One region of the Psychrobium sp. 1_MG-2023 genome, then DNA from elsewhere that is predicted to be linked to it. Evidence: predicted binding sites of a transcription regulator. Region 1 holds the regulator's gene; each other region holds the start of a gene.

What was found. The regulator MetJ, encoded in region 1, represses methionine synthesis genes. The targets are predictions, from matches to a motif close to TAGACGTCTAGACGTCTA.
Region 2: Q8W26_RS09765 (cystathionine beta-lyase) is a predicted target of MetJ. The motif match lies at 6,916-6,933, and genes of this name have one in related genera.
Region 3: Q8W26_RS08730 (slipin family protein) is a predicted target of MetJ. The motif match lies at 8,855-8,872, and genes of this name have one in related genera.

Annotation. Positions count from the first base shown of each region.
Region 1 is NZ_JAUYVJ010000035.1:5,515-16,039, reverse strand. Features, by position in the region: gene Q8W26_RS15565 (peptidase domain-containing ABC transporter) at 1-1,140, shown strand, start outside; gene Q8W26_RS15560 (HlyD family efflux transporter periplasmic adaptor subunit) at 1,130-2,344, shown strand; gene Q8W26_RS15555 (TonB-dependent receptor) at 2,528-4,558, shown strand; gene Q8W26_RS15550 (MipA/OmpV family protein) at 4,675-5,511, shown strand; gene Q8W26_RS15545 (DUF3019 domain-containing protein) at 5,501-5,926, shown strand; gene Q8W26_RS15540 (response regulator transcription factor) at 5,943-6,647, shown strand; gene Q8W26_RS15535 (ATP-binding protein) at 6,651-7,952, shown strand; gene metJ (met regulon transcriptional regulator MetJ) at 7,969-8,301, opposite strand; gene metB (cystathionine gamma-synthase) at 8,580-9,743, shown strand; gene metL (bifunctional aspartate kinase/homoserine dehydrogenase II) at 9,776-10,525, shown strand, end outside.
Region 2 is NZ_JAUYVJ010000016.1:3,164-13,688, reverse strand. Features, by position in the region: gene pqiB (intermembrane transport protein PqiB) at 1-802, opposite strand, end outside; gene Q8W26_RS09800 (paraquat-inducible protein A) at 799-1,443, opposite strand; gene Q8W26_RS09795 (paraquat-inducible protein A) at 1,433-2,071, opposite strand; gene hpf (ribosome hibernation-promoting factor, HPF/YfiA family) at 2,282-2,677, shown strand; gene Q8W26_RS09785 (hypothetical protein) at 2,718-3,215, opposite strand; gene Q8W26_RS09780 (HDOD domain-containing protein) at 3,259-4,134, opposite strand; gene Q8W26_RS09775 (methyl-accepting chemotaxis protein) at 4,248-5,906, opposite strand; gene Q8W26_RS09770 (tRNA isopentenyl-2-thiomethyl-A-37 hydroxylase MiaE) at 5,981-6,748, opposite strand; gene Q8W26_RS09765 (cystathionine beta-lyase) at 6,947-8,110, shown strand; gene Q8W26_RS09760 (polysaccharide pyruvyl transferase family protein) at 8,224-9,435, shown strand; gene Q8W26_RS09755 (hypothetical protein) at 9,459-10,525, shown strand, end outside.
Region 3 is NZ_JAUYVJ010000013.1:41,218-51,742, reverse strand. Features, by position in the region: gene carB (carbamoyl-phosphate synthase large subunit) at 1-429, shown strand, start outside; gene Q8W26_RS08765 (rhodanese-like domain-containing protein) at 590-964, shown strand; gene Q8W26_RS08760 (TIGR01621 family pseudouridine synthase) at 1,011-1,688, shown strand; gene Q8W26_RS08755 (hypothetical protein) at 1,808-2,140, shown strand; gene Q8W26_RS08750 (efflux RND transporter periplasmic adaptor subunit) at 2,419-3,663, shown strand; gene Q8W26_RS08745 (efflux RND transporter permease subunit) at 3,675-6,824, shown strand; gene Q8W26_RS08740 (DUF4124 domain-containing protein) at 6,866-7,375, shown strand; gene Q8W26_RS08735 (phosphoribosylaminoimidazolesuccinocarboxamide synthase) at 7,571-8,674, shown strand; gene Q8W26_RS08730 (slipin family protein) at 8,914-9,852, shown strand; gene Q8W26_RS08725 (NfeD family protein) at 9,852-10,304, shown strand; gene Q8W26_RS08720 (hypothetical protein) at 10,417-10,525, opposite strand, start outside.

The sequences.
Region 1 (10,525 bases):
TGGCGTTTTTCAACGGAGTGGCAGGAAATTACGGACACTATTTCTAGTTATAATATTCGCCAAAAAGCCATTAGTAACTTTGCCACCGTGACCACAGGCAGCCTCTCGACGCTTGCTTATGTGACGGCCATCGTTGTTGGTGTGAGTCAAATTGAAGCGGGTAACTTGACCATGGGGGCATTGATTGCCTGTAGTATTTTAGGTGGCCGTGTGATTGCGCCAATTTCACAAGGGGTGCAGCATTTAGCGCAATGGCAAAATGTTTCGCAGGCTCTGGAAATGGTCAATCAAGTGCTTAACTGTGAGTCTGAACGTCGTCGTGAACAACAATTGTTATTGCCAGAACAGGTGCCGGAATCGGTGGCATTAGAGTCGGTTAGCTTTTCATACCCTGAATCGCCGATTAAGCAATTAAATACTCCTGCATTATCGTTTAAGGCAGGAGAGCGTGTGGTGATTTTAGGCTCGATTGGTTCTGGGAAATCAACCTTATTAAAAGTGTTAGCGGGTTTATATCGCCCTAGTGCGGGTCGAGTACGATTAGGCCAAGCTGATTTGTGGGAGGTTGACCCAAATCTAGTGGCGCAGCATGTCAGTTATTTACCGCAAAGTGTCCATCTGTTTAAAGGCACATTGCGCAGTAATTTATCCCTTTCAGGGGCGGTCAGTGATTCGCATTTATTAGAGGTGAGTAACGATTTAAGTGTTGATCGTATTGCGGCAGAAAACCCTGCAGGACTTGACTTAGCGATTAGTGAAGGTGGTGAGGGGCTCTCTGGTGGTCAACGTCAGCTAGTGGGTCTAGCACGCGTCTTTTTAGCGCAACCTAAAATCTGGTTACTGGATGAACCTACCGCCTCTTTAGATGGTGAGACCGAAAAACAAGTGCTTGCAGCGCTTAAAAAACACGTGAAAAAGGATGATATTTTATTGATCTCAACCCATCGACCCGCCTTAGCAGCACAAATTGCAGATCGCGTGATCATGATGCAGCGGGGCGAAGTCGTGGCTGATGGTAAACCGGAAGTGGTGTTACCCAAGGTGTTAAATCGTCAACCTGCAACACGACAATCAGCGGGGCTGAATCGACCGTCTCCTAATCAAGGGTTTGCTAATAAGGGGCCGAACAATGTTATTTGATCACTTTTTTGCCGATGACGAAGTCAGTAATAAAAAAGCGGCGTTACGCTTAGAGAACTATTATAAGCGTAATTATTCAGTGGTGCTTTGGCTATTATTATTAGGCCTTATCGCTTTCACCGTATGGTCTTCTGTGTATCGTATTGATCAGGTGGCTCGCGCGACTGGTGAAGTCATTGCTAGTAGCCGAGTCCAGATTATTCAGTCTGTTGATGGCGGGGTGTTAGCAACCTTAAACGTGAAAGAGGGCGATACCGTTGCTAAAGGGCAGGTTATTGCAACGCTTGATCAAACGCGTATTGGCGCTGCCGTTAAAGAGATTGAAGTCAGGTTGTCTGCGCTGAAGGCCAAAGCAACACGTTTACGTGCTGAGGTGGTTGATTCGAAAGAGTTAGTTTTCTCAGATGAGTTACTACGCTTCCCCGATTTAGTGAAAGTTGAACAAGCACTGTTTAAGCAAAAACGCACTGGGCTCTATGAAGAACTGCGCACCCTTGAAGTGGCTGTTGAGTTAGCGCGAGAAGAGGCGCAGTTAATTGAATCGTTATCTAAGTCGGGTGATGTTAACCGCACTGAGGTGATTCGTTCGGCGCGCGCTTTAAATGACGCAGAAGCCAAGCTTATTAACCGGAAAAATAAATACCTAGAGCAAGTGAGTACAGATCTCGCTAAGGCTGAAGATGAAATAGCGCAAAATGAACAAATTTTAGCGCAGCGTCAACAGCAATTGGCCGATAGTGTGTTTACTGCCGTGCTACCCGGTATTGTTAAAAACGTGCGAGTGACCACCATTGGAGGTGTACTACGTGCCGGTGAAGAGTTAATGCAAATTATCCCCGTTGGCGATGAGTTGATTATTGAAGCGAAAGTCAGTCCAGCAGATATTGCCCAAGTACAGAAAGGCTTATCGGCAACAATCCGCTTCGACCCATTTGATTATACGATTTATGGCGGGGTTATCGGGGAAGTTGTTTATGTCAGTGGTGATACGTTAAAAGAAGAGACTGGGCGGGGTGAAGAGATTTATTACCGTGTTCATGTCACTAGCCAGACTTCACCAGTAACGACAACGTCGGGACGCACGCTGGAAATTTTACCGGGGATGACAGCTCAAGTAGATATTAAAACCAGTGATCGCACGGTCATGGATTATTTATTAAAACCATTGAAGAAAACATTATCAGAGTCATTTGGTGAGCGTTAATGCTTTTTAGTCTTTGTTAAGTCACATGTGCTAATCAATATTACCCCTTTAGTTCGTCACTGAATTAAAGGGGGCACATCTTACACAATCTTACATTTCTTAATCATTTCACCACATTTGTTCAACGGTATCCAACACGGGTTTGTAGCACTATAGCGCTATACCAACTATACGGATATCAAGATGAAAACTATTACCACACTGACTCTCACGGCTTTAGCTATTTCAGGTGCTTTACAGGCTAAAGAGCAAAGCGCTAACAAACCTGTTGAAGTGATTGAAGTGCAGGGACAACGGAATGCGCCTTTAACCGAGGTTTCAGTGCAAACTCAAAAACTGCTCAATGTGGCAGGCATTGATAATGATCCACTCAGTGCGGTGTTTAGCTTGCCGGGTGTGGTACATAGCGGCGGCGATCATGGCGGCGAGCCGGCGATTCGCGGCTCTTCACCGGAAGATAATGCGTTCTTTATTGATAATATGCCTGTGGATTATATTTTCCATATTTTTGGTGACAGTATTTTTAATAAAAATGTGGTGCAAGACTTTTCGCTTCATTCGGCCGCGTTTGGCAGCGAATACGGTAATGCCACGGGTGGTGTGTTTGATGTGAAACTACGCGCACCTCGTAACCAAGACATTACAACGACGGTCGATGCTAGCTTATTAAAAACCGGCATCATGGTTGAGGGTGGTTTGGCAGAAGATCACGCGTTTTATATCTCATATCGCCGCAGTTTAATTCACCTCTTCTTGCCTGAAGGAGAAGAGGAAGATGGATTAACCATTTTTGAAGCCCCACAAAGCGATGACTATCAGGCAAAGTATCAATGGCTGATTGGTAACGATCACCGACTCACCTTTACTGCATTAGGCGCTAATGATATCGCGGGTATTAATATTTCAGAGGCTTCCGAAGAAGGACGGCTCGATCCGGATAATGTGGGGGACTTAGAAATCACCACAGGGTTTGATAGCCAAAGCTTGGTGTGGGACTATTTTGGCGATCACAGTCAGGTGTTGAATGTGGTCTTGGCTCATAGCAGCGAAAGTGTGGTGCAAAACTATGGTGAAGGCCAATACATTCGTAATGATGAAGAAGAACTAAATTTCCGTGTTGCCTATCAAGTGGATATAGGTAATGACCATATCTTAAGCACCGGGGGCAGTGTCGAACGCGTTGAGGCGGATTATAGTTACGATGTTATTCCGTATTTTTGTACTGACCATGACGCAGATTGTTCAGCGAAGAAAGGCGAGCGTAGACAGGATAAAGATGTGTTAACCATGGTGAACTCAGCTTTTTATATTAAAGATAATTGGGCTGTATCAGCCAATGTGGAGCTTGAGATAGGCGCACGTGCGGAATATAACGATTATACCGAACAAAGCTTTGTTCATCCGCGTTTAGCCGCATTTTGGTATGTCAGCGATGATTTGAAAATAACCACTAAGGCGGGTCGATACAGTCGTTTTCCTGACATTGATACAGTGTTACGTAAGTTAGGTAACCCAGAGCTTGATGCGCCCACGGCGACTCATTATTCATTAGGGGCTGATTATCAAATCAATGATATATGGCAGACGAGTATCGAGGTTTACCATAAAGATCTTGAGGATATGGCATTGTCGCTTGATCCAGAAACGGACATTGAGCAGCGTCGTTATAGTAATGATTTATCAGGGACGGCTTCAGGCGTTGAATGGGTGGTTAAGCGTGAACGGGAAAATGGCTGGTATGGATGGGCGTCGGTGAGTTGGTCGCAAAGTGAGCGTACAGATGAGTTAACTAATATTACCAAGGACTATCATTTAGATACGCCGCTATTAGGCAATGTCGTCGCTAATTATCAGCTGAATGAACGTTGGGACTTTGGTTTACGTTATACCATCCGTAGTGGTGCTCGATATACGCCAATTATTGGGCTGCGTGAAAACCCGGATCATCCTAATCGCTTCCTCGCTAATTATGGCGAGCTTAACGCTAAAACATTGCCCGCTTATCAACGGTTAGATTTGCAGGCAAATTACAAAACAACTATTTTTTCTCACCCAGTTGAATGGCAGTTTGCATTAATTAATGCCCTTAATAGCGACAATGTATCTGGTTATTATTATGCCGCCGAAGAAGGAGATAGTTTAACTAACTTTAAGATCGAAGGTGAAGCCGATATTGGGATGTTTCCATCGATTGGTTTGAGCACACAATTTTAGTACTCGGAAGTAGAGTAATTTCTTACAAATTATAAACAATTTTAAGATAGGGCTTAGTTTAGATATTTGATAGTATTCTTGGCAGATTTTTTGGTGACTTCAAGGACGATACCATAATGTTAAGAATGCTATTACTGGCCGTAATTCTGGTATGGCCTCAACTGGTTAATGCCCAGACAGAGCAAGAATCAACAGAAGAAGAGCGCGGTTTTCAGTGGGAGTTGATCGTTGGCTTGTCGGCGGTGTATAACCCGACTTTTTTGAGTGATATTGAGCTAACAGATATCGATGATTTTATCGATATTTCGTTGCTGGTTGATGTTTCTTATAAAGATTTTTACATTCGTTCTAATCGACGTCGTGCGTCATTATATAGTGGCGAAATAGGCTACTTGTTACATGAACAGTCTGACTGGGCTATTGATTTAATTGTAAAAAATTATGTGGTTGGCTTTGATCCGCAGTCGATTGAACGCCATCACTCTGTACCCATACCCAAATATACGACATTAAATGAACGCCTTGCGGGCAATGGTATTGGCTTACGGTATTCATACTTTCAGGATGAGGCTATTTTTCATCTTGATATCGCCTCTTTACACCCCTCGATAGGGCAGAACAGCTGGGTGATTGACAGCTTTTATAGTTACTTGATCCCCTATCGTAATTGGGATGTTTATTTAGGAGCTGGCGCCACTTATTTTTCTGCCTCGACTGTTGATTATTATGTTGGTGTATCTGAGGAGGAAACTTCAGATATTTTGCCAGTCTACCGAGCCGGAGATGGTATTCAGCTTGAACTTGAAGCCTTTGCGATGTATCCCTTATCGCAAAATTGGTCATTTAATATGGGGCTGACCAATACGTTTTTGTCCAAGAATATCTCCCGCAGTCCGATTGGCATTAGGGAGCATTTCTCTGAACTAAAAATTGGTGTGCGCTATGTGTTTTAGCCGCTACCTCAAGCTGTTGAGCTTAGCTAGTGCGCTTAGTGTCGCAACAGCACATGCCACAGAGAGTGACCCTGTGTTAGAGGCTGTTGAAAACTCTTCAGTCGTCACCTTTGATGCGTTACCGAGCAAGTGCATTGCGCTGAGGCAGGGGCGAGAATGCTTTACGACCATTAAACTTAAAGTGAAGTTAGCGGCTCTAGGTCATTATTGTGTTTATCAAAATAATGTCGCTAAGCCATTAAGCTGTTTAGGAGATACACTAGATCAAACCTTGACGATTGAGTTTGAGTCGAGTCAAAAAGTGAGTTATTCACTCGTTAATCAACAATCTAAAAGAGTGATAGGTGTGGCCAATGTGGATGTTGGTTGGGTTCATAAAAAAACATCAAGAAAGCGCCGCTGGCGTCTTTTTTAGTCACTAAAGGAAACCTATGTTAAATCATGGTCATGTATTATTAGTTGAAGATGATGTCACCTTAGCTGATTGGGTGAAAGAGTATCTAGTCGAGCAAGCGTTTCAAGTGACGCATGTTGAGCGTGGGGATCAAGTGATGGCTACTTTTGAATTATGTAAGCCTGATATTGTGTTACTTGATGTGATGCTGCCTGGTGTTAATGGTATTGAGGTTTGTCACTTAATTCGTGAAGTATCAACGGTGCCAATCATTATGTTGACTGCCCGTGCTGATGAGTTTGATGAAGTCATTGGTTTGGAAGCAGGTGCTAATGATTATGTGATAAAGCCTGTTAGACCTCGCGCGCTGCTGGCACGGATTAAAAATAATCTAATCGCGGTCACGGCGCCTCAAGCAGAACAAGTGGAACTTAACTTTGGGCAACTTGTTATTAACCAGCAATCGAAGCGAGTGGTGTATCAAGGTAATGAAGTTGAACTGTCGACTAATCTGTTTTCTTTTTTATGGTTCTTAGCCAGTCAGGCTGGGCAAGTTGTCGAACGTGATAATGTGTTTAAAGCGTTGAAGGGGCGTGAATATGACGGTCTTGATCGTCGTTTTGATGTGATGTTATCGACATTACGAAAAACCTTCGGTGACGATCCGCAAAACCCAAAAAAGTTTAAGACTATCTGGGGTAAGGGCTATTTGTTTGTCGAAGATGCTTGGCAAGAGCGCTAACTAATGCGCAGATTGTATTTTACGATTATTGTGACTGTGCTTGGGGCGTTGTTTGCCACTGGGTGGGGGCTCGACCTCTTGGTGGATCATAATTCGGAACAAGAAGCTCAGTACACTAGCGAAGTGGTGGTTTATCAGAAGTTAATTAATGGCTTAAGTGAACAACTCAATCCACTGGAGGATAGTCAGCTTGAGGAGGCGGTTATTCGACTTGCGCAACATTTTTCAAGTCAATTAAGCCTTGAGTCAGCCGACAATGTGGCACTACCAAGCTCTCTCGCTCTGCAACTGTCTCAAGATGGCGGGTTGTTAATCGCGTCCGATCAGGGTGCTTATTTGCTCAAAGCCATTACAAACCATCCTCATAAATTACTACAACTTTCTTTGCCTAGCGCCGAAGATGATAATCATCAGTTTGATTTATTGTTGACCTTGTCGCTTTATTTAGGGGTGTGTCTGATTATTGTGTTGTGGTCACTTCCTCTAACAAGACGTTTATTTTTGCTCACCAGTGCTTCTAAAAAGTTTGGTCAAGGTGAGTTGTCGGTGCGTATTCCTGATAGCCGTTTTTCTTATATTCAGCAGCTTGAGCATAGTTTTAATGATATGGCTGATCAAATTGAAAAGCTGATGGCAGATAATAAGATACTAGCGCGTAGTTTATCGCATGATATTAGAACGCCATTAGCTTGTTTACGTTTTGGGGTCGAGGCGGCGTTAGACTGTTCTAATAGTGAAAAGAAAGATCAATATATCTCACGCATGGAAAGCGAAATAACCCGAATGGAAGAAATGACTGCCGCATTTCTAGAATATGCAGGAATGGAGCGTCAAGTAGGCAGCTTAAAGCTTAAGTCACTTGATTTAAATGAGTGGTTGCAGGTGGCGATTGAAGATGTTGTGAATTTATCTTTGCAACAGCAAGTCACGGTGGAATTAAATGGCACGCAAACGCCAACGTTTGCACAGATTGACCCACAATGGTTTTACCGAGCCTTGCAAAACTTATTAGCTAATGCGATTGATTATGCTGACTCCACAGTGTCAGTAACTTTGCAGTGTGATAAGCAGCAACTTAATATTTTGGTGGAAGACGATGGTCCCGGAATTGCCAATAGCGATCTAGAGCGAGTGTTTGACCCGTTTGTTAGACTTGACGCGGAACGCTCGCGGGAAATGGGGCATTTCGGTTTAGGCTTAGCGATTACGGTAAAAATAATGGATTGGCACCAGGGGTGTGTTTCCGCTAGAAGTAGCAGCCAATTGGGCGGGGCATGCCTTTGTTTAACGCTACCTTTGCGATAGCGTTATATGTCAATTGCTAGTCTTCTTTTTCGGTATCTGCTAAGTACTGCTCTAGAGTCCCTAACTCTTCCATTAGCTCACGTGCCGCTTGTGGAATTGTACTAGGTTTATCTTTTGCTAAATCACTATCTTCTGGCAATGGCTGCCCTGTGTAAGCATGTAAGAAGGCTTCACACAATAATTCACTATTGGTGGCATGGCGTAGGTTATTGACCTGACGGCGTGTGCGTTCATCAGTCAGGATCTTTAATAGCTTTAAAGGCACTGAAACGGTTACTTTCTTTACTTGCTCGTTCTTTTTGCCGTGCTCGGCATAAGGACTGATATATTCGCCATTCCAGACAGTCATGAAAACACCCTATTATATTGATCTAAACGCTGTGAAAGCTCTTTATAACTCGCTATATTGACGCATGTATTATAAAAAGCATGCAGATTTTAACGGTTGAGCGAATACTGTCAAATTTCTTGTGGTTATATTTGCTTTTTAATGACGTTTATTTCACTTTTTATTTTAAGATAGACGTCTAAACATCTTGACGTCTTTTTTTAGATAAACTAAATTAGCCATCTAGACATCTTTATATCCTAGCTGTACCTTAAGTCAAGCTTTTTGCTGGAGGATTTATGAACAAATTTGGGTCTGAAACTATCGCTGTGCGCGGTGGTATTGATACTGACACGCAACATGGCGCGGTTGTGCCACCGATTTATCTTTCTAGCAATTATACTTTTAAGGGCTACGACGAACCAAGAGAGTATGATTATGCGCGTCGTGGTAACCCAACCCGTAGCCAGTTAGCAAAAGCCTTAGCCGACCTTGAAGGCGGTGCTTACGGCGTGATGACGTGTACGGGCCTTGCAGCGATTACCACTGTTATTCAATTGTTATCCCCTGAAGATACTTTAGTGATTCCGCATGATTGTTATGGCGGTAGCTACCGGATGTTTGATCATCTTGAGCGTCGTGGATTATTTAAGCTGGTAGTGGTTGATCAAAACGACCAAGCTGCCTTAGATGCTGCGATAGCGCTTAAACCGAAAATGGTGTGGATTGAAACACCGAGTAATCCGCTATTACGTTTAGTTGATGTCAAAGCGATTGCGGCGCAAGCCAAAGCTGTCGGTGCTTATGTTGTTGTTGATAATACCTTCTTAACCCCAATCTTACAGCAACCATTAAGTCTAGGTGCAGACATTGTATTGCACTCTTGTACCAAATATATCAATGGCCATAGCGATGTTGTCGCTGGCGCGATTATTACCAAAGACCATCAACTGGGTGTTGACCTTGATTGGTGGGCTAACTGTATTGGTGTGACAGGCTCGGCATTTGATAGTTACATGGCGATGCGAGGTCTACGTACCTTGCCTGTACGTTTGAAGCAACATCAAGAGAGTGCAGCGACAATTGCCGCATTTTTAAATGAGCACCCAGCGGTAGCGAAAGTCTATTACCCGGGCCTTGAAGATCATCCGCAACATGAGTTGGCTAAATCACAACAACTGGGTTTTGGTGCGATGTTAAGTTTCGATCTTGCGGGTGATATTGAGCAAAGTAAGCTGTTTGTTGAAGAAATTGGATTATTCTGTCTCGCGGAAAGCTTAGGTGGCGTTGAGAGTTTAGTGGCACACCCTGCAACAATGACTCACGCAGGTATGGAAGAGAGCGCACGTATTACAGCGGGTATTAGTAACAGCCTGATACGTCTCTCAGTTGGCTTAGAGTCTGTAGATGATTTGATTCAGGACTTGTCACAAAGTTTAGATACGGTTTTAGCGTCGCTTTAATCGAACGTTTTTAAAGTATTGAGGAATAAGACATGAGTGTAGCGAACATTCAGGGTAGCAAGCAAAAAGCTGCTTTACATAAGTTTGGCGGAAGTAGCCTAGCCAATCCAGCTTGCTACACTCGTGTTGCAAATTTATTACTAAGCCACAGTGACAGTCACGATTTAGTGGTGGTTTCTGCGGCAGGAAAAACCACGAATAAATTATTACGCCTGACGGAGCTTGCTCAGCAAGGCTATGATTACTTGCCATTGGTCGGGCAATTAAAACATTTTCAACAGCAGTTGGTAAACGAGCTACTTTCTGAGCCGCAATCACTGTTAGAGTTGCTAGATGATGACTTTGCTGCGTTAGCGCTGTGGTTGGCGCAAACAGAAATTGATTTATTTACCGCTAATAAGATTGTTGCTTGTGGTGAGGTGTGGTCTTCACGTTTATTAGCAGCTTTATTATCACAACTGGGTCGTGAGGCGGTTGCTTTTGATACGCGTGACTTCTTAGTCGCACAAGGTGTCGTCACACCGATTGTGGATGAGCAGCAGTCAGCGCAAAACTTAGAAAATTTAAGTCAAGGCTACCTCGCTTTTCAGCGTGTTTTTACTGGTTTTATCTGCCGTGATGAAGTGCACAATACATTATTACTCGGTCGTAATGGTAGTGATTATAGTGCCACCTTAATTGCTAAATTGGCTGGTGCTGGCGAAGTTAATATCTGGACTGATGTTGCTGGAGTGTATAGTGCTGATCCTAACTTAATCAAAGAAGCCGCACTTATCGAAGAG
Region 2 (10,525 bases), on a different contig from region 1:
CGATTGCATTACCCAAAGGTAAATCGGTTGGCACATCGAACGCTACACCGCCACTGATAATCGTCTCAATAGAGCCGACATTTACCTTCACACCATCAGCAGTGGCATTAAGGTTGATACCGCTAGCATTCCAAAAATAGGTATTTTCAGTTAACAATTCATTATATGGCGCTTTAATAAACACCTGATAGTGCACCAAACGCTCGGCAATATTAAACTGAGATTGCTCAATTCGCCCTACCTCAAATCCTCGGTATAGCACAGGCTCCCCAATACTTAATGAGTCACCTTGTTGGCTCACTAAATTGATACGCGTTCCAGGGATACCTTGCGCAGTCACAGGCGCTTGATCAAGCCCGACAAACTCTTCGCCCATTTCACTACTATCACCTGGAACAAACTCAATATAAGAGCCCGAAGTAAGGGTGCTTAATCCAGAGATCCCCCCTTTGCCGATTCGGGGTTTAACGACCCAAAACTGAGAGTTTTGATGTAATAAGCTTTTGGCTTGCTGTGCTAATCTGACATGGACTAATACACCACGGCGATCTTTATTTAATAAAACCTTATCAACAAACCCAATATCAACATTCAATGTTTTAACTCGAGTTTTTCCCGCCTCTAAACCCTCGGCATTATCAAATGTAATAACAATTTCAGGTCCACGGTTATAGTAATTATCTACGACCATCCAAATACCAATCGAAAAAGCAACAAAAGGGATTAACCACACCTTTGAAATACGATAATGGCTTTTAATCTCCGCTTGAGGTAAATCTGAATCTAACTCTGTTGATGTCATGGTTTGTTCTGTCTTTTCGCTTTTTGTTGATTAAAATTATCCCACAGGATTCTTGGGTCAAATGCATTTGCAGCAAATATTGTTACAATAACCACGGCCGCAAAAGCAACCGCACCTAAGCCCGGCTGAACATTCAATAAATGGTCAAGTTGAATTAGCGCCACCAAAATAGCCACTACAAATATATCGACCATTGACCATCGTCCAATAAACTCAGTCAAACGATACAATTTAACTCGCCTATTCTCAGATAACATCTGAGGAAAATAAATAGAAAAACATAATGAAAATAGAATAATAAACTTGATTATAGGTACAAGGACACTAGCAATAAATACTACAATAGCAATAGGCTGAGACCCTTCTTTCCATAACACAATAATACCACCAAGAATGGTATTATACTCAATCTGGCCTAGCTTCTCAGTCACCATTATCGGTAAAAAGTTAGCAGGAATATAAAGTAACAATGCCGTTATCAATAAGGAGAGAGTAACTTGTAAGCTGTATGGCTTGCGTAAGGACAATGGCGCCTGACACCGCGGACAATGTTCCAAGCAAGCATCGGACAATAGATTACAACTTGGACAGTTTGCTAACCCTTGGCTTGCTGCTGAGCCTTCGCTATATTTAGTCATCATGACACCGCTCAACCCAATACCAAAACTGATATTTATCGACCAAACTTAATACTTTGACATAGCAAATACAAAATAAACAATAAGCCCAAAACGAATAACCTAGTTCAATTTTTGCGATAGTCACTAACTTCACTAAACTAACCAGTGCTCCCACTAAAAATACTTCCGCCATTGCCCATGGAATTAACGCAAAGATCAATCGCAGTAAGCTCGCTAAATACCATTGCTGTTTTCCTAGTTTAATCGTCGTGATAAATAATAATATCATCAACAGAATCACACCTGGAAAAACAACAGTAAAAACATAAACAAGCAATGACAACACTTTATATTGTTCAAAATAGAGTTTGCTGGCACTTTGCCATAACGTCACTTCACTGATGTTGCCAGCCAAATTAAATGTCATCAGACTAAATAGGTTCGAGAGCACCAACAGGATTAAACCCGTGATGATATAGGAGAATAGCCAATTAATGGCACTTGGGCGTAGCCGAGATAGTTTATGATGGCAACGAGGGCATATCGCACACTCTCCTTGCTTAAGCTTGGGCGCTTGTAATAACAGGTCGCAATGCTCGCAAGCAATTTGCTTCATGATTAACACAGCTTTTCCTTGCCCCCAGGTCATTACCACACATAATATGGCCACCATAATACATCAACACGCTGATACTATGATATAAAAATAAAACGAATATTTATTTCAAAGTCGTTACAGAATATAAATAAAAAAGTTATTGACAGCACCGCAATAAACTGGCAAATATATAGTCATGGTCACATCAAGGAACAGGAGTTTAAACCTTTATTTTTTTCATCACACAAGGAATACAATTCTATGTATAAAGTAAATATTAGTGGTCAACATGTTACAGTTTCTGATGATATTCAAGCCTACGTTGAAGACTCAATTCGCACTCTAGAACGATTCAGTGATCAAATCACAAGCGTTAATGTAAATTTTACAACAGAAAAGCACGACACTCATAAAATTATTGCTGAAGCACAAATTCATATTCCAGGTAATGACATTGTCGCTACCTCATCAGCAGACCGCCATATAAAACATGCGGTTGACGGGCTATTAAGTAAATTAGAAAACCAAATGCGTAAGCACAAAAGCAAAAGCTTAGATAAAGCGCACTCAGGCAATCAAACCCTTCCTGAAAGTCCTGAAGAACGTGCCTTGCAAGACGAATATAATGAACTAGCTGACCGAGGCGTTGTTGGCTAGTATAAAAAAGGCTGGGGAATCAACCGCCCAGCCTTCCTTATTATTTGCGACCGATGCGCTCTAGTTCATAGCGCATCTTCAATTCTTTCACTTTTGCGCCGCCACGGGAACCAATAATCATAATTCCTTTCGGTGTATCATTCGCTAACAGTAAATACTCTTTATCTATTTCAAAAAACATCACGTCTTTATCTTGACGCCACTGCTGTGGGTGAAGCCAAACGCGCTCACAATCTTCACTCCAACCAGTTTCAACATACAGATTCAAGTGGCCATAAACTTCTTCTAGTACTTTAAATACCAAACCATCAAACGCACAAATCTCTCCATCACACTGCTCATGATAGAAAGTAAACAAACGACCTTTAAAAATATAATCAGCCTCAAACATCGCTTCAACAAATAACTCATCTTGTTCTTTTTCAGACGGCAGAGGTTGAGGTAAAGGACAAAATTCTGTTTTTGCAAATGCGCTAGAAACAAAAAGTGTCATAGCGACCAACGAGCATTTAAGTAACTTTTGATAAAATTGATTCAAAGAAATCATCCTATAATTGATAACGCGGCTATTATAACAGTAATCAGGCAACGGTACGCAAGTCGGGAATGAGAGACTTTAAGATATCATTCAATTGCCCTTCTGCTTCAAGTTCAAGCGTCTTAGCAACTTCAGGCTTGATATTTAAAGCCTGCCAGACAGGATCCTCAATCACACAGGCTGGCTTAATTTTTTTTTCATGCCCTAAAGTCACCAAACTCGGGTAAACAGAGCTTGCAATAATATTCGCTAAATAAATAATTTGCGACTCTAGCTGATGGCGCTGCTTTTGTTGAGGTTGATGGTGATGACTAACAGTATGAGTTAACCAGTCAGGAAGCTCCCAGCTTTGGCATAACTTAGCCCCCAATTGTTGATGGTTATAACCAAGCACCTTACTTTCAGCTAAATTGGTTTCAATTCCATACTTTAACACTAGAGCAGAAACTTTTAGCGCCTTGGTAGGTTGAATTGTAAAGTACAACAATTGCCCTATATCATGTAACAAACCCGATATGAATAACCGTTCACTGTTCGGTAGGTAACAATGCAACGCTAATCGTTTAGCAATAAGGCCAGTATAAATACTGTGACGCCAAAACACTTCCATTTTGACCTCCCCACCAGCTAACTTACTCACCGCCTCAACAAGTGCAGCCGTTAAAACCAGTTCTTTAAATTTATCGCGTCCGATAATGGAAATAGCATGCTCTAAACGTTCGATTCGACGCGGTAAATTAAAGTAAGCGCTATTCACTAGCTTTAATACACTCAGAGTCATAGCCGGATCGGCACTCACCACTTCAGCCAAGGCTGCTGAATCAGTACTCTCCTGCTCCAGAAGGTGAGAACATTTATGATAAGCTTGAGGCAATGAAGGGAGCGACTTTATCTCATTTACTAAATGACTAGAATCCATTAGGCACGTTTAAACTCAATTTATTGTTGTTCACAGAAGAAATAAAAATAGAGTAGACCCACTACTCTATTTAGGCGGCATTTATAACTGACTTTACGTCAAATTACGAGCTTTTAAACTCTAAATTTAGAGACTTGTTGATCTAACTCTACTGCTAGCGACGCTAGATTATGGCTCGCTTGATGCGTATTATCAGCTTCAACGGCCGTTGAGTCTGATATTGTCGATATATTAGTGATATTACGATTAATCTCCTCATTTACACTGGTTTGCTCTTCAGCAGCGCATGCAATTTGAGCAGCCATATCATTAATTGATGCGACAGAAGACGTTATTCCATCCAACGCTCCTCCCGCTTCACTCGCATTGGATACACTTCGCTCCGCTTGCTTCTTGCTGAGGTTCATAACATTAACCGCTTCATTTGCCCCAGTTTGTAAACGTTCGATCATTTGTTGAATTTCTTGAATCGAGCTTTCCGTTCTCGACGCTAACGAACGAACTTCATCAGCAACGACCGCAAAACCTCGCCCTTGTTCACCAGCACGAGCTGCCTCGATAGCGGCATTTAATGCCAATAAGTTAGTTTGTTCAGCGATACCACCAATAACATCTAACACGCGACCAATTTCTTGGGTGTCTGATGATACTTTATCGATTGAGTCACTCGCATCATCAATCTGTTTTGCTAATTCATTAATACTTTGCACAGTTGCTTGAACTACTTGCTGACCTTGCTGTGCTTGTTCATTTGCACTTAATGCACCTTGAGCGGTATCTGCCGCATTCTTAGCCACATCAGTTGCGGTCACCGCCATTTGATTCATCGCAGTTGCCACCATTTCTGTTTCAGCGCGCTGGCTATTAACATAATCACTGGTATTAGCACTCGACTCAGCCAATGCACTTGAGGATTCACTCAAGTTATTCGCAGCAATAACCACTTGCTCTAATGTTTGATGAAACTGTGCGACTAGCGAGTCAAATGCTTGGCTTACTGTACCCAACTCATCTTTATTTGAAATATCAGTACGCACCGTTAAATCAGAATTGGCAGCAATGCGCTCTATACTCGTTCTTAAAACAGTTAGCGGTGTAATAATACTTTTTGAAAACAACTGACTCAGTACAACACCAATGATCACAGAAACAACTAATATGCTAATACTAACAGAAATAGATGACTCAACTGTGTCAGCCGAACTTTTATAAATTCTCTTCTTTTCACTGTTGATAAGTTCATTTAATGCAGAAAAATCTTTACGCGCTGCAGCCGCTAATGGTGAAAATTCACTTTTATACTTTTGCCAAGCTTGCTGTAACTTAGAGGCGTCAGCATCAGCACCTATCCATTGCATTAATACAATACTTTCATTAATGAACTTTAATGTTGAAGTTTTCGACTTTTCAGTAAGGCTAAGTAGTCTCGAACGGCCTTGAGCATCATTAATACTCTGAGCATCTTTAGATAATGCAGTGAAGTGCCCTTCAATCGCATTCTTGCGCTGAGTCAGCTTAGTCATGTTGGCATCAAAATCATCACCCAGCATGATACTGCGGGTTAACCTTGAGACATAATTTGTATCACGGCTGATTTTTAAAGTACCAACTTCGGTCGGTACAGCTGACTTGCTATATTGCATAAAGTGGGATTTCACTGACTTTAGTTGCATCAGTGAAAACAAAGAAATAACTACAATTAAAACCAGTAAAACACCTGACAGTAGGTTTAATTTACTCTTTACTGATATATCCCCGAAAAAACTATTCATAAACAGCCGCCTCTTTATTAGTACGTGCTTTGATATACATAGTCTTAATTATAGTGTGTAAACCAAATTTAAGATTATGATATTAGTATCGGTTTTCCACTGTGAAATTTAAAGTCATCATCATTACTGCTAATTAACTCAGCCTCCACTAAACCGAAGTGCTTAATACGCTCGGTAATATCTTCATCGCTAATCATCTGGGCTAACTTTAAATAATCTTGGTAATGCCTAGCTTCTGATCGCAACAATGATATATAAAACTTATTTAAATCTGGTTCCAGATGAGGCGCCAACTTCGCAAATCGCTCACAAGATCGGGCTTCAATATAGGCTCCAATAATTAACTTATCGACTAATGTACATGGTTCATATGTTCTAACATGCTTCATTAATCCTTTAGCATAGCGTCCTGCTCGAATGTTCTGGTAAGGGATATCCCGGTTTTCCATGATCTCTAACACTTGATAGAAGTGGTGTAACTCCTCTTTGATTAACAACACCATTTTATCAACTAACTCTTGTCCGTATGGTGAATCATCTCTTGGTTTTATCTCTTTAGCCAAGTGACTATTACTTGTCAATTGCGCCATTGTCCCTTGTTTTTTATAAACATACTTTTCGTAAGGTTCAAACCACTTCATTAACGCTTGACCACTTTCTTTATCAACCGCGTACTTTCTAATTAAAAGCATTGCCGTTTGACCAGCTTTTAACTCACACATTAAATGGTCCACCAGTAAAACAGGTAGGTTTTCAGCTTTTTTAGCTTCAGTTATCCATTCATCAGGAGTTTCACACTGTAAAAAGTTTAAAATCGGTTCTAATAAAGTTTCTGTTGTCACGTGACTACCAAGAGTTAATAAAAAACAGGTGATTTTAACATAACTTTATTCAATAAAAGAGCACCTTTCTCGAACTTAGTCCTAGTTAAACTGAATTACAAGCCTTAATCTCAAAACAAAAAATAATTACAGGAAGTTCGTGCAAAAATTAACATAATGGCGTTTAATAGCAGTCTAGACGTCTCATAGGAAAATGTAATGAAGCAAGATACCAAAATAGTCAGTGCAGGGCGTAAAAAAGAATGGACTCAGGGCTCTGTGAACCCTCCTGTTCAACGTGCCTCTACCATCGTTTTTGACACAGTCAAAGAAATGAAACACGCCACCGCTAACCGGGCAAATAAAACATTATTTTACGGTCGCCGTGGTACTTCGACGAGTTTTGCACTAAGTGAAGCAATGTGTGAGATCGAAGGTGGTGTTGGCTGTGCTCTATACCCATGTGGAACGGCTGCAATAACCAGTGCTTTGTTATCATTCTTAGAAGCAGGCGATCACTTATTAATGGTCGATACGGCCTATGAGCCTACGCGTGACTTCTGTAATAAAATGCTGACTAAACTAGGCATTGAAACGACCTATTACGATCCAATGATTGGTGCGGGAATCAATGAGCTAATTAAGCCAAATACAAAAGTACTGTTTTTAGAGTCACCTGGGTCTAACACCATGGAGGTTCAGGATGTACCAACGTTATCGACTATTGCTCATCAACATGACATTACCGTCATGTTAGATAACACTTGGGGTAGCGGTATCAACTTTAAACCTTTTGATTATGGCGTCGACATTTCAATTCAAGCCGCAACTAAATACATCGTCGGTCACTCTGATGTGATGATTGGTACCGCTACGGCTAATGAGGCTCATTGGCCGACACTTCGTGAATCTAGCTATTTGCTAGGTCAATGTGTTTCAGCTGACGATTGCTACCTAGCATTGCGCGGTTTGCGTACCTTAGGCGTACGGATGAAACAGCACGAACAAAATGCGTTAAAAGTCGCTCACTGGCTGAAAGAGCACCCAAGTGTTGAACGTGTGTTGCACCCAGCATTTGAAGAGTGCCCGGGACATGAATTTTTCAAACGTGACTTTAACGGCTCAAATGGTTTATTTTCTTTTGTATTAAATGAAGGCGATAACCAATCGATTACCGAGTTTTTAGATAGCATGACTCATTTCAAGATGGGCTTTAGCTGGGGGGGTTACGAAAGTTTAATCCTAAAAGTTAATGGATTAGATTACCTTCGTACAGCTAAGCCATGGCCTAAGCAGGGAGCGGTTATTCGTGTTCATATAGGTCTAGAAGACGTCGATGATCTTATTGCTGACTTAGATCAAGGCCTAAAACGCCTACGATAAACCCAAGACTATTAAGAGAGCAATGCTCAAATTGCTCTCTTATCTTGAATCCAACCTGCGAACTATTCTTTTTCGTCTATGCTTAACATATCCTTTCGAGTTAGAGCAGTGACATGGAAAGCATTAAATTAATTTGCATCACCTTTTTCATTTATTTAATCAAAACTTACCGTTATTTTTTCCCCACAGCTAATAAAGTTTTCATTCTGCCACCAGCTAGTGCTGGCAGCTTAGGAGATGAGGCGTTATTAGCAGGACTACTTTCTTTATTAAAGAAACAAGGAAGAGATCAACATGTGTATCAAGCCATACTGCCCCATTGGGACCCCCTTGATACACCAGACACCCCACTAAACACCATCACGATTTCATCTGCGGATACTCAGTCTACGTTAGCGTTTATCTGGAAGCTTCGTCAATGTGAGCATTTTTATGTATTAGGCGCTGACGTCATGGATGGGAAGTACTCCACCGATTTGGTCGCTCAAATTACTCAGTTTTGTAATATCGCCGCAGAAACCAGTGTCCCATGCACTATTTTAGGCTTTAGCTTTTCACAGTCCCCATCACCCGTAGCCATTAATAGTCTAAAGCGGCTGTCGAATGATGTGTGCTGTAAATGTCGAGATAAAAAATCTTTAGAACGATTCAAACTATTTACTCACCATCCCGCTCAGCTCGTTGCAGATTTAGCCTTTAATATGCAACCTCAAATAAAAACGCCCAACGCTGCTACGTGCCAAGACTGGATAACTAAACAAAAATCCAGTGGAAAACAAGTTATAGCTTTTAACATTAATAAGCTCATCACCCAAGACGTTCCTGAAGATATCGCCAAGCTTTATGCTGATGAGTTGATGCAATTAATGAAACAAAATAGTGAAATCGCTTGTGTTTTTTTACCCCACGATTTGCGACCGCAACAAAGCGATTATGATTTTCTAAAGCAGCTCATTAATCATTTACCCGAAGAGATCATCCAGCGAACTACATTATTACCGCCACCATTTCATGCTTGGGACTTAAAAGCGCTCACTAGCCAAACTGATTTGGTTATTTCAGGTCGAATGCATTTAACTATCGCCGCATTGGCACAGGGTGTTCCAGCTATTGGAATTACTTATCAAGGCAAGTTTGAAGGGTTATTTAATTATTTTAATCTTGAAAACTTACTATTTGACCCTGCAAAGCTGCTCAAACACGGAGCTTTATCTCAACATATAACCCAGACCCTAAAACAAATTATCAACCACAAAGAGAGTGTCATAGAAAACCAATCTCATGTGGTTGCGTTATCAGCAGAAAATATAAAGCCATTTAAATAACACACTCGTGAAGGAGCACATAAATGATCATTTCTGACTGTAGAATTGAAAAGAACGCTGACTATGCAACCTTACTCGCTGAGGTGTGTTTTGAAAACAATGATAAACCCCCATTAACGTTGAATATCTCGCTACCACGATCGCGAGAGAATATGCTTCAGTGCAGTTTTGAGCCATTTCTACTTGGGGCATTTCCTGCGGCATTATTACATTCAGAACATCGTATTCATATTGAAGGTAACCTATGCCCTTACTTGAAAAGTAACCTTGAAGCAGCGATGCGTTTACAAAAGCACTGGTGGTTTACTAAAGACCATAGACTGCCAACTATCACCGCCGTTAGCTACTTCCCCACTGACTTAACACATAATGACCGAGCCCCTGCGTGCTTCTTTTCAGGCGGTATCGACTCAATCTCGGCTCTACTAACCAATGCACAAACCTTTAGTACCGATCACCCTATGCGCTATAAATATGCATTATTGGCATTTGGTTTAGACATTGGCGATCCCAATCGAGAGATCCCTTCAGGACTATTTGAACGCGCGCTCGCAGAGCAAGACAAACTAGCACAAGAGCTCGATTTAACCTTAATTCCCATCTATACCAACATTCGAGACATAGAACCTGATGGTAAGTTTTACGAGACAATGCATTTTGCTGCATTGCTATCAGGTTTAGCACACGCGCTTGGCAATCGCATTAATAGCAGCGCAATAGCCTCAGATCTAGCCGCTGAATATCTCACTTCATGGGGGGGACACCCTAGCCTTAATTGTTTTTACCGTAGCTCTTATCAAGATTTTCTTACCGAGTGTCACCATCTAGACCGAACTCAAAAAGTCGGTTTAGTTGCACAAAATGAAACAGCCTTGGCATCCATCAGGGTCTGCTACAACACAGACCATATTGATAATGAACATATCAATTGTGGCTATTGTGAAAAATGCGTTAGAACTAAGCTCGCCTTACTCGCCTATGGAAAACTAGAGCACGCAACCTGTTTCCCTGACAGCACTATCGACATTGATAAGTTACGCTTGGTTAATATGAAAGATATCCTATCTGTAGAATATTATAATGAACGCTT
Region 3 (10,525 bases), on a different contig from region 1:
GCTCAGTTAGGTGCTAAATCTAACGTGCCGAAGAAAGGTCGTGCGTTAATCTCTGTTCGTAACAGCGATAAAGGCCGTGTTGCTCAATTAGCTAAGAAGTTACTAGAACTTGGTTATGAAATTGATGCAACTCATGGTACAGCCGTTATCCTTGGTGAAGCAGGAATCAATCCACGCTTAGTAAACAAAGTAAGCGAAGGTCGTCCGCACATTCTTGACCGAATCACTAATGGTGAGTACGAGTACATTGTAAACACGACTGAAGGTCGTCAAGCAATTGAAGATTCTCGTAAACTTCGTGCTGGTGCATTACGTTACAAAGTAAGCTACACCACTACGATGAATGCGGCGTTAGCGACATGTGATTCCATTTTAGCTGATGATCGCGCTACAGTAACATCAGTACAAGAGTTACACGCTAAAATCTAATTTCAGTGTTAACCGAATCAAAAAAGAGGCTATTTTCATAGCCTCTTTTTTTTTGCCTTTGTATTAATGCTGTGGGTATATTAAGCACTTTTCAAATCCAATTCTTCAGGGTAGTCTAATAACCCTAATTAAACATAAATAATAAAAAGAAGGTTGAAGCATGAAACCCAGTAAAGAGTTTTTAGCATTAGCTCAGCAAGCATCAAAAAACGTTGCCCATACCGATATTGAAACACTAGCACGATGGCAGGAGGAACAACGTGACTTTTTATTGATTGATGTCAGAGAGCAAAGTGAGTGGGATAATGGCCACTTACCCGATGCAATCCACCTCAGCAGAGGAATTATTGAGCGAGACATTGTGGCGAGAGTGCCAGATTTTGAACATATTCTGGTTCTTTATTGTGGTGCAGGGCCGCGTAGCTCGTTAGCGGGAGAAAGTTTACAGAAAATGGGCTATCGTAATATTATCTCGCTTGATGGTGGGTTTATGGCTTGGAAGCAAGCTGACTATGCTGTGGTTACTAGTAATTAATTGTTATACTGGGCGCAACGTCATTTAACCTATTTAATAACCCCCAATGATCAATGCTTTTGACATTATTGATGACAATGACAGGTTTATTGTCATCAATAAATATAATGATATAGATTTTCACACGAGCAACCAACAGCTCGGAATTGTTGAGCTGGTTAAACAGCAGCTTGGCTATTCACAGCTTTTCCCTGTGCACCGTCTTGATAAAATGACCAGTGGTTTACTCATTCTCGCCAAAGACTCTATTTGTGCAGCAGCTTTTGGTGAGCTCTTTGAACAACGAAAAATGCATAAATATTACATCGCGCTCTCAGATAAAAAGCCAAAGAAAAAGCAGGGCTTAATCAAAGGTGATATGACCAAAGGGCGTAACGGTAGCTACCTGTTGTTAAAAACAACTAACAACCCAGCATTAACGCAGTTCTTTAGCTATTCAATTAATTGTGGTTTGCGTTTGTTTCTTCTAAAACCCCATAGTGGGAAAACACACCAGTTACGTGTAGCAATGAAAAGCTTAGGTGCACCGATCATTGGTGACTCCCGCTATTATCCCGGGCCTACCGAAGGAGTCGGTTATTTACATGCTTGGAAACTCAGTTTTGAGTTATTCTCTCAAAAATATCACTTTACGGCACAGCCTCGCTGGTGTGAATATGAGACTGCCGAGCAGTGGCTTTTACAAGCTGCTGAACCCGATGGCTTAGCTTGGCCAAGGGTTTAGTGTTTTAGCGTGTTGTTAAGTCATAGACTTTTCAACACTTATATGCAATTATCGACCGAGTTACTTTTTCTGTGAGATTGTCTGTGCATCTTAAGCGTGTTTTAATCGGCTGTTTTGTCATGATATCGATTGTTTTACAATCGTTTAATATTGTGGTGGATAGTGGTGCAGCACATCAATTAGATACAGCGCACTTAGCCACAGAGCATAATCATGCAACTCACCAATCTGAGTTTGTTGATTTACCAGCTAGCCACGCTAGTGGCAGCACTGAGCAACATGACTCGAGTGATTGCCATCACTGCGGACACTGTAGTGGTTCGCATTTAACTTGGGTTACTAGCAAAGCGATAGCGAGGTTTAATCCTTTACTAACCCCCGAAATTTACCCTAACCCAACTTTTTACCTGTCCTCTCTTAGCGAAACCGCCTTTAGACCTCCGATCGTCTAGCTTCCTTATTTCTATTTAACTTATACCATTTCCACTAATAACCTGATCATTTTTCACGGTCTAAACAAATGATAGCTACGTTATTTATTGCCTATGTAGAATCACTACATACGCCAATAAATGCCTTGCTCTAATTCGTTTATCCTCGTTACAAAATTGATCACTTAATCAATGGAATTGGTATTACGACCTTTAAATGTCGTTAGTTGTCTCTGTAATTTTATTCGCAGTGGCATGATTATTAATATTCAACTTGCTAATTTTAGCAGGGGAAGTCTATGAAATTTCGATCTATTATTCCGGCTGGCTTAGCCAGCGTATTACTTGTTTTAGGCATATTTAGTGCACCACAATTGCTTGCTCAGACTGATAAGCAGCACAATGCAAAGCAAAGCTCTCATTATGAAGGCGACGACCACGATCACACGCATGCACCTAACCAAGCTGCGTCAACTGTTGCAGCTACACAATCGCAACATGACTCACATCCAGATGCTGGTATCTCGCTATCAGCACTGCAAATGAGTGTTGCAAATATTAAGGTGTCGACACTCACCCCTCAAACTTTCTACCGCACTATTTATGCGCCGGGCGAGGTTAAAGCCAACGGTTACACTAGTTATGTAGTATCCCCTCGGACAGAGTCTGTGGTGATCAGCCGCCATGCCACCCTTGGCGAACATGTTGTCAAAGGACAAAAGCTGGTGACGTTATTTAGTGAGTCAGTGGCACAAGCTCAAGCAGACTATTTGATTGCGGCCACAGAATGGCAACGGGTGAAACACCTCGGTAAAAAAACTATTAGTGATAGTGAAATGGTGAAGGCTAAGACGGCTTTTAACGCTGCTTATGGTCGGTTGATCGCCTTTGGTATGACAAAGCGAGCGATTAAGGAAATCACTCAAACCACTAGGCAACAAAGTCATAATCAAGATATTAATCTGGGGCAATATACCTTGATAGCACAGCGCGCTGGTGCGGTGCTTAAAGACGACTTTACTCAAGGGCAGCGAGTAGCCGCTGGGGATACCGTGATGTTACTTGCTGATGAAAGTAGTTTATGGGTCGAAGCTAAGGTCTCCCCAAGCAAAAAGTTTCAATTAAGTGTCGATACGCCTGTCGAGGTTGTGTTTGATAATCAGCGTTATCAAGGCAAGGTTATTCAAGAAGCGCATACTATCGACCCAATAACGCGTACCCGTATTATTAGACTCGCAGTGGCAAATCTTGACGACTCATTACATTCAGGGATGTTTGTCGATGTTAATTTTAAGTTTGCAACGCTGACACCCGTGATGGCGGTGCCTGAGTCGACATTAGCTCGAAGTGCTGATGGCGATTGGACGGTCTTTGTGCAAGACCATCCCGGTGAGTTTAATGCGGTTGAAGTGAAGTTAGGTCGTTCATTGGGGCAACTTCGTGAAATTAGTGGCGTAAAAGCAGGTGCGCAAGTGGCGGTGCAAGGTGCGTTTTTTATTGCCTCTGAAATTGCTAAAGGCGGATTCGATCCGCATAACCATTAAGGGGCTGGCTGATGTTTAATAGAATCATTGACTGGTCGGTTAATAATCGACTATTGGTGTTAATTTTACTCGTGGTGACTCTCGTTGGGGCGGTGATTAGCATTCCTAAATTAAATCTGGATGCTTTTCCTGATGTTACTAATGTTCAAGTGGCTGTTAACACCGAAGCCCCCGGACTTGCTGCGGAGGAAGTCGAACAATTAATAACTTACCCAATTGAAGCGGTGATGTATGCACTGCCTGATGTTGAACAAGTTCGATCGATTTCTAAAACGGGTTTATCCGGTGTGACCGTCGTGTTCAAAGAAGGCACCGATATTTACTTTGCCCGTCAGCTGGTGTTCGAACGCTTGCAAGCGGCCAAAGAGCTGATCCCACAAGGGGTCGGTATACCAGAGATGGGACCTAACACCTCCGGACTAGGGCAAGTCTATCAATATCTGTTGGTTGCTGATGGTGACTCACAATATGATGCAATGAGCTTGCGCAGCTTAAATGACTGGATAGTGAAGCTATTGATTATGCCAGTGGATGGGGTGACGGATGTGTTATCTTTTGGTGGTCAAGTACGTCAATACCAAGTCAATATTGACCCAGCTAAGTTGCTTGCCTACCAATTAACTCAAGATGCGGTGGTCAATGCGCTTGAACGTAATAATACCAATGTCGGTGGTTGGTATATGAACCGCGGCCAAGAGCAATTAGTCATTCGCGGCACGGGTTGGTTCAAGAGCGGCCAAGCTGGGATTGATGATATTAAGCAAGTACCGGTTAAAACGGTGTCGGGCGCAGTCATAACAGTTTCAGACTTAGCCAAAGTCGAATTAGGCAGTGAAATCAGACAAGGGGCCGTCACTTTAACTCGCCGTGATGAACACGGTAATGCTGAATCTTTAGGTGAAGTTGTCTCGGGAATAGTGCTAAAGCGTATGGGATCAAACACCAAGGCGACCATTGATGGTATTAACGCCCGTTTACCGATGATTGAGCAGGCATTACCACAAGGTGTCCGCTTTGAGCCACTTTATGATCAAAGCGATTTGATCGCAAAGGCTGTCACCACGGTTGTAGACGCATTGGCTTTAGCCTTTATCTTCATCTGTATTGTCTTAGCGCTGTTTTTAATGAATCTTCGCGCGACGTTACTTGTGTTGGTCTCGATCCCAATCTCAATTGCAATTGCACTGATGGTGATGTCGTGGTGGGGCATTTCTGCCAATTTGATGTCATTAGGCGGGATTGCTGTGGCCATTGGTATGTTAGTTGATGGTTCTGTGGTGATGGTTGAAAGTATCATTAAACAACTTCATCGGCAGCAATCAACCCCTGGAGTGTCCCGACTAAGCTCGGCTCAGCAAGTAAAATTGGCTGGTCAAAGTGTTGCACGGCCAGTATTTTTTGCTGCGTCGATTATCTTAGTGGTCTTTGCCCCGTTATTTAGCTTTGAGGGGGTTGAGGCGAAGTTATTTCAACCGATGGCTGTGAGTATTATTCTTGCCGTTATTGCTGCGATTATCACCGCGCTATTCGTTGTTCCTGCACTCGCGACTTATCTGTTTAAGCATGGCGTGAGTGAGCGTGAGAGCTTCTTGTTAAAGCCACTGATTAGATTATATAAAATCAGTTTAGCTGCTGCGCTAAATCACGCCAAGTTGGTACTTGGCGTAGCCGTGATATTAGTGATTTCTGCGTTAAGTTTACTGCCGAAAATTGGCACTGAGTTTGTTCCTGAATTAGAAGAGGGCACATTAAACTTACGTGTTACCTTAGCGCCATCCTCTAGCTTAGAAACGGCGCTGTCAGTATCGCCAATTATTGAACGTAAGTTGTTGGCGTTTCCTGAGGTGAAATATGCATTAAGTCGCGTCGGTCGCCCAGAAATTGGGGGGGATCCTGAACCAGTCAATAATATTGAAGTTTATATCGGCTTATTACCTGTATCACAATGGACGAGTGCGACAAATCGATTTGAATTGCAGCAAAAAATGGAAATTGCATTAGAAGCGCATCCCGGCCTGTTGTTTAATTTCTCACAACCCATTGCAACACGAGTCGATGAGTTATTATCAGGGGTGAAAGCGCAGCTCGCGATTAAGCTATTTGGGCCCGAGTTAGCCGTATTAGCAACGAAAGGGCAGGAAATTGAGCATGCGGTAAAAGAACTTGATGGTGTGCGTGATGTTGCCCTAGAACAAATATCGGGTGAGGCACAACTCGTTATCGCGCCAAATCGAAAGCAGCTTTCTCGTTTTGGTATCTCGGTGGGCGATGTAATGGATGTGGTGCAAAATGGCATTGGTGGTATCGCTGCCGGGCAGGTGATTAACGGTAATGAGCGTTACGATATCTTTGTTCGTCTTGCTGCAAAACATCGCTCTGATTTAGAGGCGATAGCCGATATTCGGATGCAATCTCCTAGTGGCGCCTGGGTGCGTTTAGGGGATGTCGCCCATGTCAGTTATCAATCGGGACCACCACAAGTTCGCCGTGATGATGTGCAGCGCCGTGTTGTTATTCAAGCTAATGTGCAGGGGAGCGACATGGGCACCGTGGTTGCAGCTATTAAGCAACGTATTGCTGAACGTGTTGAGTTACCTGCGGGTTACTCCGTGGTGATTGGTGGCCAATTCGAGAGTCAACAGCGGGCACAAAAACGGTTAGCGCTTGTGGTACCATTATCATTGGCATTGATTGCTTTATTACTCTACTTCGCCTTTGGCTCAGTAGGGCAGGCAATGTTGATTTTAGTGAATGTGCCCTTAGCTGTCATTGGTGGCGTATTCTCTTTGTATCTATCGGGTCAGTATTTATCAGTGCCAAGCTCAATTGGTTTTATTACTCTATTCGGGGTGGCTGTGCTTAATGGGGTGGTGATGGTAGAGAGCATTAATCAGCGAATTGAAGCTGGCACTAGTAGTGCCGAGGCAATATTTAATGGCGCAACCTCACGTTTGCGTCCGGTGTTAATGACTGCGTTGACGTCGGCACTGGGTTTAATACCGATGTTACTATCAACGGGCATAGGCGCAGAAATACAGCGGCCGTTAGCGAGTGTGATTGTTGGGGGACTATTAACGTCGACCTTCTTAACGCTATTTGTTATCCCAGTGTTGTACAGTGGGTTTTCTCAGCATAAAATTCAACAATTAAAGCAGCTATAAGCTGCTTTAATTACGTGAACATTGATAAAGAAGGGTGTTAGATGTTAAATCGGTTAGTTTATTTTATTGTTATGATCAGCTTATTAGCCGCCTCTGGGTTATTTATTATTAAGCAACCCAACGGTGAACCTTGGTTATCATGGTCTGATTTTACGCCAGATAAAGAGACATTAGCTAACAACCGTCTGTTTAATAAAGCTGAGCAATTGACCGATACAGCATTGACTCATGTTGAGTCGTTAGTTGCTGCGCCAAAGGGTAAGACGCAACACGTGTACCGCTGGCAAGATGGGCAAGGGCAGTGGCATTATTCTGATAAGCCTCACTCAAACAGTGAGTTGGTTACTTATGACTCTGATGCGATCACAAGGTTGCCAAAGCTTGAACCGCCAATGAGTCAGCAACACGTTGAGAAACCCCATGATTTAGTTAATGAGAATCGGGCATTTATCACTTCGCCAAGTCAGGCGCTACATGATGCAAAACAAGTTCAGCAGTTAATGGATCGGAGACAGCTGCAGCTTGAACAGAAAATTAAGCAATCGCAATAAGCTACTGCATTAAGTTAGCGTTTGCATTTAGCGACAAAATTGTACGTGATTCAGATCACATTCGTTGGCAGGGTAAGGCATTTCTGCTATTATCCTGTGCAACTTTAGCGGGGCTAACATCCGCTATCTAATCGTTATATATTTTGTTTAATTCCTATTCAAATCGTTGAATAATTCAATACAGGACAACACTCAATGAGTCTTGCAGATAAAGTATTGGCAGTGAATGATGATCTGCCTATTCGCACCAACGTCCCTGTTCACAGTGGTAAAGTTCGTTCAGTATACTGGCTGACCGCTGAAGATAGTGCGCGTTTAATCAAAGAGAAAGGCTATGATGTTGCCGCAGATGCACCACTAGCGATTATGGTTATTAGTGACCGTATTTCAGCATTTGATTGTATTTGGCGTGGCGAAGGTGGAATGAATGGTGTGCCGGGTAAAGGTGCAGCACTCAATGCGATTTCAAATCACTGGTTTAAGTTATTTAAAGAAAATGGGCTAGCAGATAGCCATATTCTTGATATCCCGCACCCATTTGTATGGATTGTACAAAAAGCTCGTCCAGTTATGATTGAAGCAATTTGTCGTCAATATATTACTGGTTCGATGTGGCGTGCTTACGAAAAAGGTGAACGAGAGTTTTGTGGTATTAATTTAGTTGATGGCTTAACGAAAGATCAAAAATTACCCGAGTTACTGATCACACCTTCGACTAAAGGTATTTTAACCGGTATTCCGGGTGTACCTGAAGTCGATGATGTCAATATAACTCGTGCTGATATTGAAAACAGCTACCAAGCGTTTAACTTTACCAAACAAGATGATATCCCTCGCTATGAAGAGCTATTAAAGCAAGGCTTTAACTTAATCAGTGGTGAATTGGAAAAAGTGGGCCAAGTATTTGTCGATACCAAATTTGAATTTGGCTATGTAACAGATGGCAGTGGTCAAGAAAAGCTAATTTATATGGATGAAGTCGGTACTCCAGACTCATCGCGTATTTGGGATGAAAGTCAGTACAGCGCTGGTAACATCGTCGAAAACTCTAAAGAAGGCTTCCGCCAATTATTACTCAATCATTTCCCTGATCCAGATATTTTGTTAAACAAAGATCGTATGGATGAGCGTTTTGCATTAGCACGTGATAACGAACTACCTGAAAGTGTGTTAATGGATGTGTCAAAAACGTATATTGACATTGCTGAGCGTGTGACTGGGCAGAAGATTGTGTTATCGGATAACCCGAAAGCTGAGATCATCGAGGTATTACGCAACGAGTATCAATTGGTTGATTAGTTAAACCGATAAAAGAAGCCACCTTGCTGTACTTTATCAGCAAGCAGAGCGAGAGATCGGTGCGAGAGAAAAACCAATTGCAAATTGCGATTGGTTTTTTTTTGCGTATTACACTTTGACATATTATGTCTTGATGGGTTAATGTTTAAACACGTTGTGTGTCATTAGTCATAACATGCAAGGATATTTAAGCGTCTAGTCATAACGTTTACTCAACTGAGATTTAATTAAGGAAAATTATGGATACTTTACTTTCAAACCTATTTACCGCTGAGGTATTTCTATTTATCTTGGTGGTGGTCATTTTAAAATCATCGATTATTTTTGTACCGCAAAATCGTGCTTACATGATTGAACGCTTCGGTAAATTCCAATCTACTCGTGAAGCGGGTCTCAACTTTATTATCCCTTTTATCGATCGTATTGCCGCCGATCGTTCGCTTAAAGAGCAAGCGATCGATGTACCTAGCCAGAGTGCTATTACTCGTGACAATATTTCTTTAACCGTTGACGGAGTACTTTATTTCCGTGTACTTGATCCTTATAAGGCGACTTATGGTGTTGATGATTACATCTTTGCCGTAACCCAACTGTCTCAAACAACGATGCGTAGTGAATTAGGTAAAATGGAGCTGGATAAAACCTTTGAAGAGCGTGACCAACTCAATGCTCATATTGTTGCTTCTATTAATGAAGCGTCATCGCCATGGGGAATCCAAGTATTGCGTTATGAAATTAAAGACATTGTGCCACCTAATACCGTGATGGAAGCGATGGAAGCTCAAATGAAAGCTGAGCGGGTTAAACGCGCACAAATTCTTGAGTCCGAGGGTGATCGTCAATCAGCTATTAATGTTGCTGAAGGTCAAAAACGTTCAGTGGTGTTAAAAGCTGAAGCAGAAAAAGAAGAGCAGGTGTTACAAGCCCAAGGTGAGGCACAAGCGATTCTGGCAGTTGCTCAGGCGCGTGCAGAAGCAATTACCCGTGTTGGTGAAGCAGCCAACACACCTGATGGTCAAAAAGCAATTCAGCTTGATTTGGCATCTCAAGCTATTACCGCCAAAGCCGCAATTGCTAAAGAGTCGTCAGTGGTGTTACTGCCTGACTCAGGGACAGATGCGGCATCACTTGTTGCGCAGGCTACAACCATCATGAGTACCTTGAATAAGGAGAGATAATGGACTATTTAATCGAACATTTAGCTCAATCATTAATCGTTATCGGGCTGTTACTTTTAGCCATTGAAGTGTTGGTGTTAGGCTTCTCAACCTTCTTTTTATTATTTATTGGTGTGGGGGCAATCATTACTGGCGGCTTGATTATAGTCGGAATTGTGCCAAGTGAATTAGTGTTTGCTTGTTTTAGCGTCGCTGTCATTTCCGCTTTAGTCGCCATCTTCAGTTGGCGGCCCCTTAAAGCGATGCAAAGTCATGTCGAGGTATCAAAGCCCACGAGTGACATGATTGGCAATCGGTTTATTTTATCGCAACAACTTATTGCAGGGCAGTACGCTGCACAAAAATACTCAGGGGTTGAGTGGCAGGTAACAGCAACGACATCGATCGATAAAGGAGCTGAGGTTGAGATTGTCTCGGTAGATGTTGGAAAAATGGTGGTGAAAACAGCATAAAATATTGCATGGCTGTGGCCTTACTACTAACGACTCAAGCTAAGCTGATTTAGCTTGAGTCGTTTTTTAGTTTATGAGCGCTTGCACCCGTCGATTATTATTCGTGTCGACCCTAACCTTTATTTTCATCACGACTATTTTTGTATAACCCCATCAGGCGCTGTACTAAATAACAGCACAGGATCACGACTAAGATGATTGGGTAGTAATAGAGTGAGCTT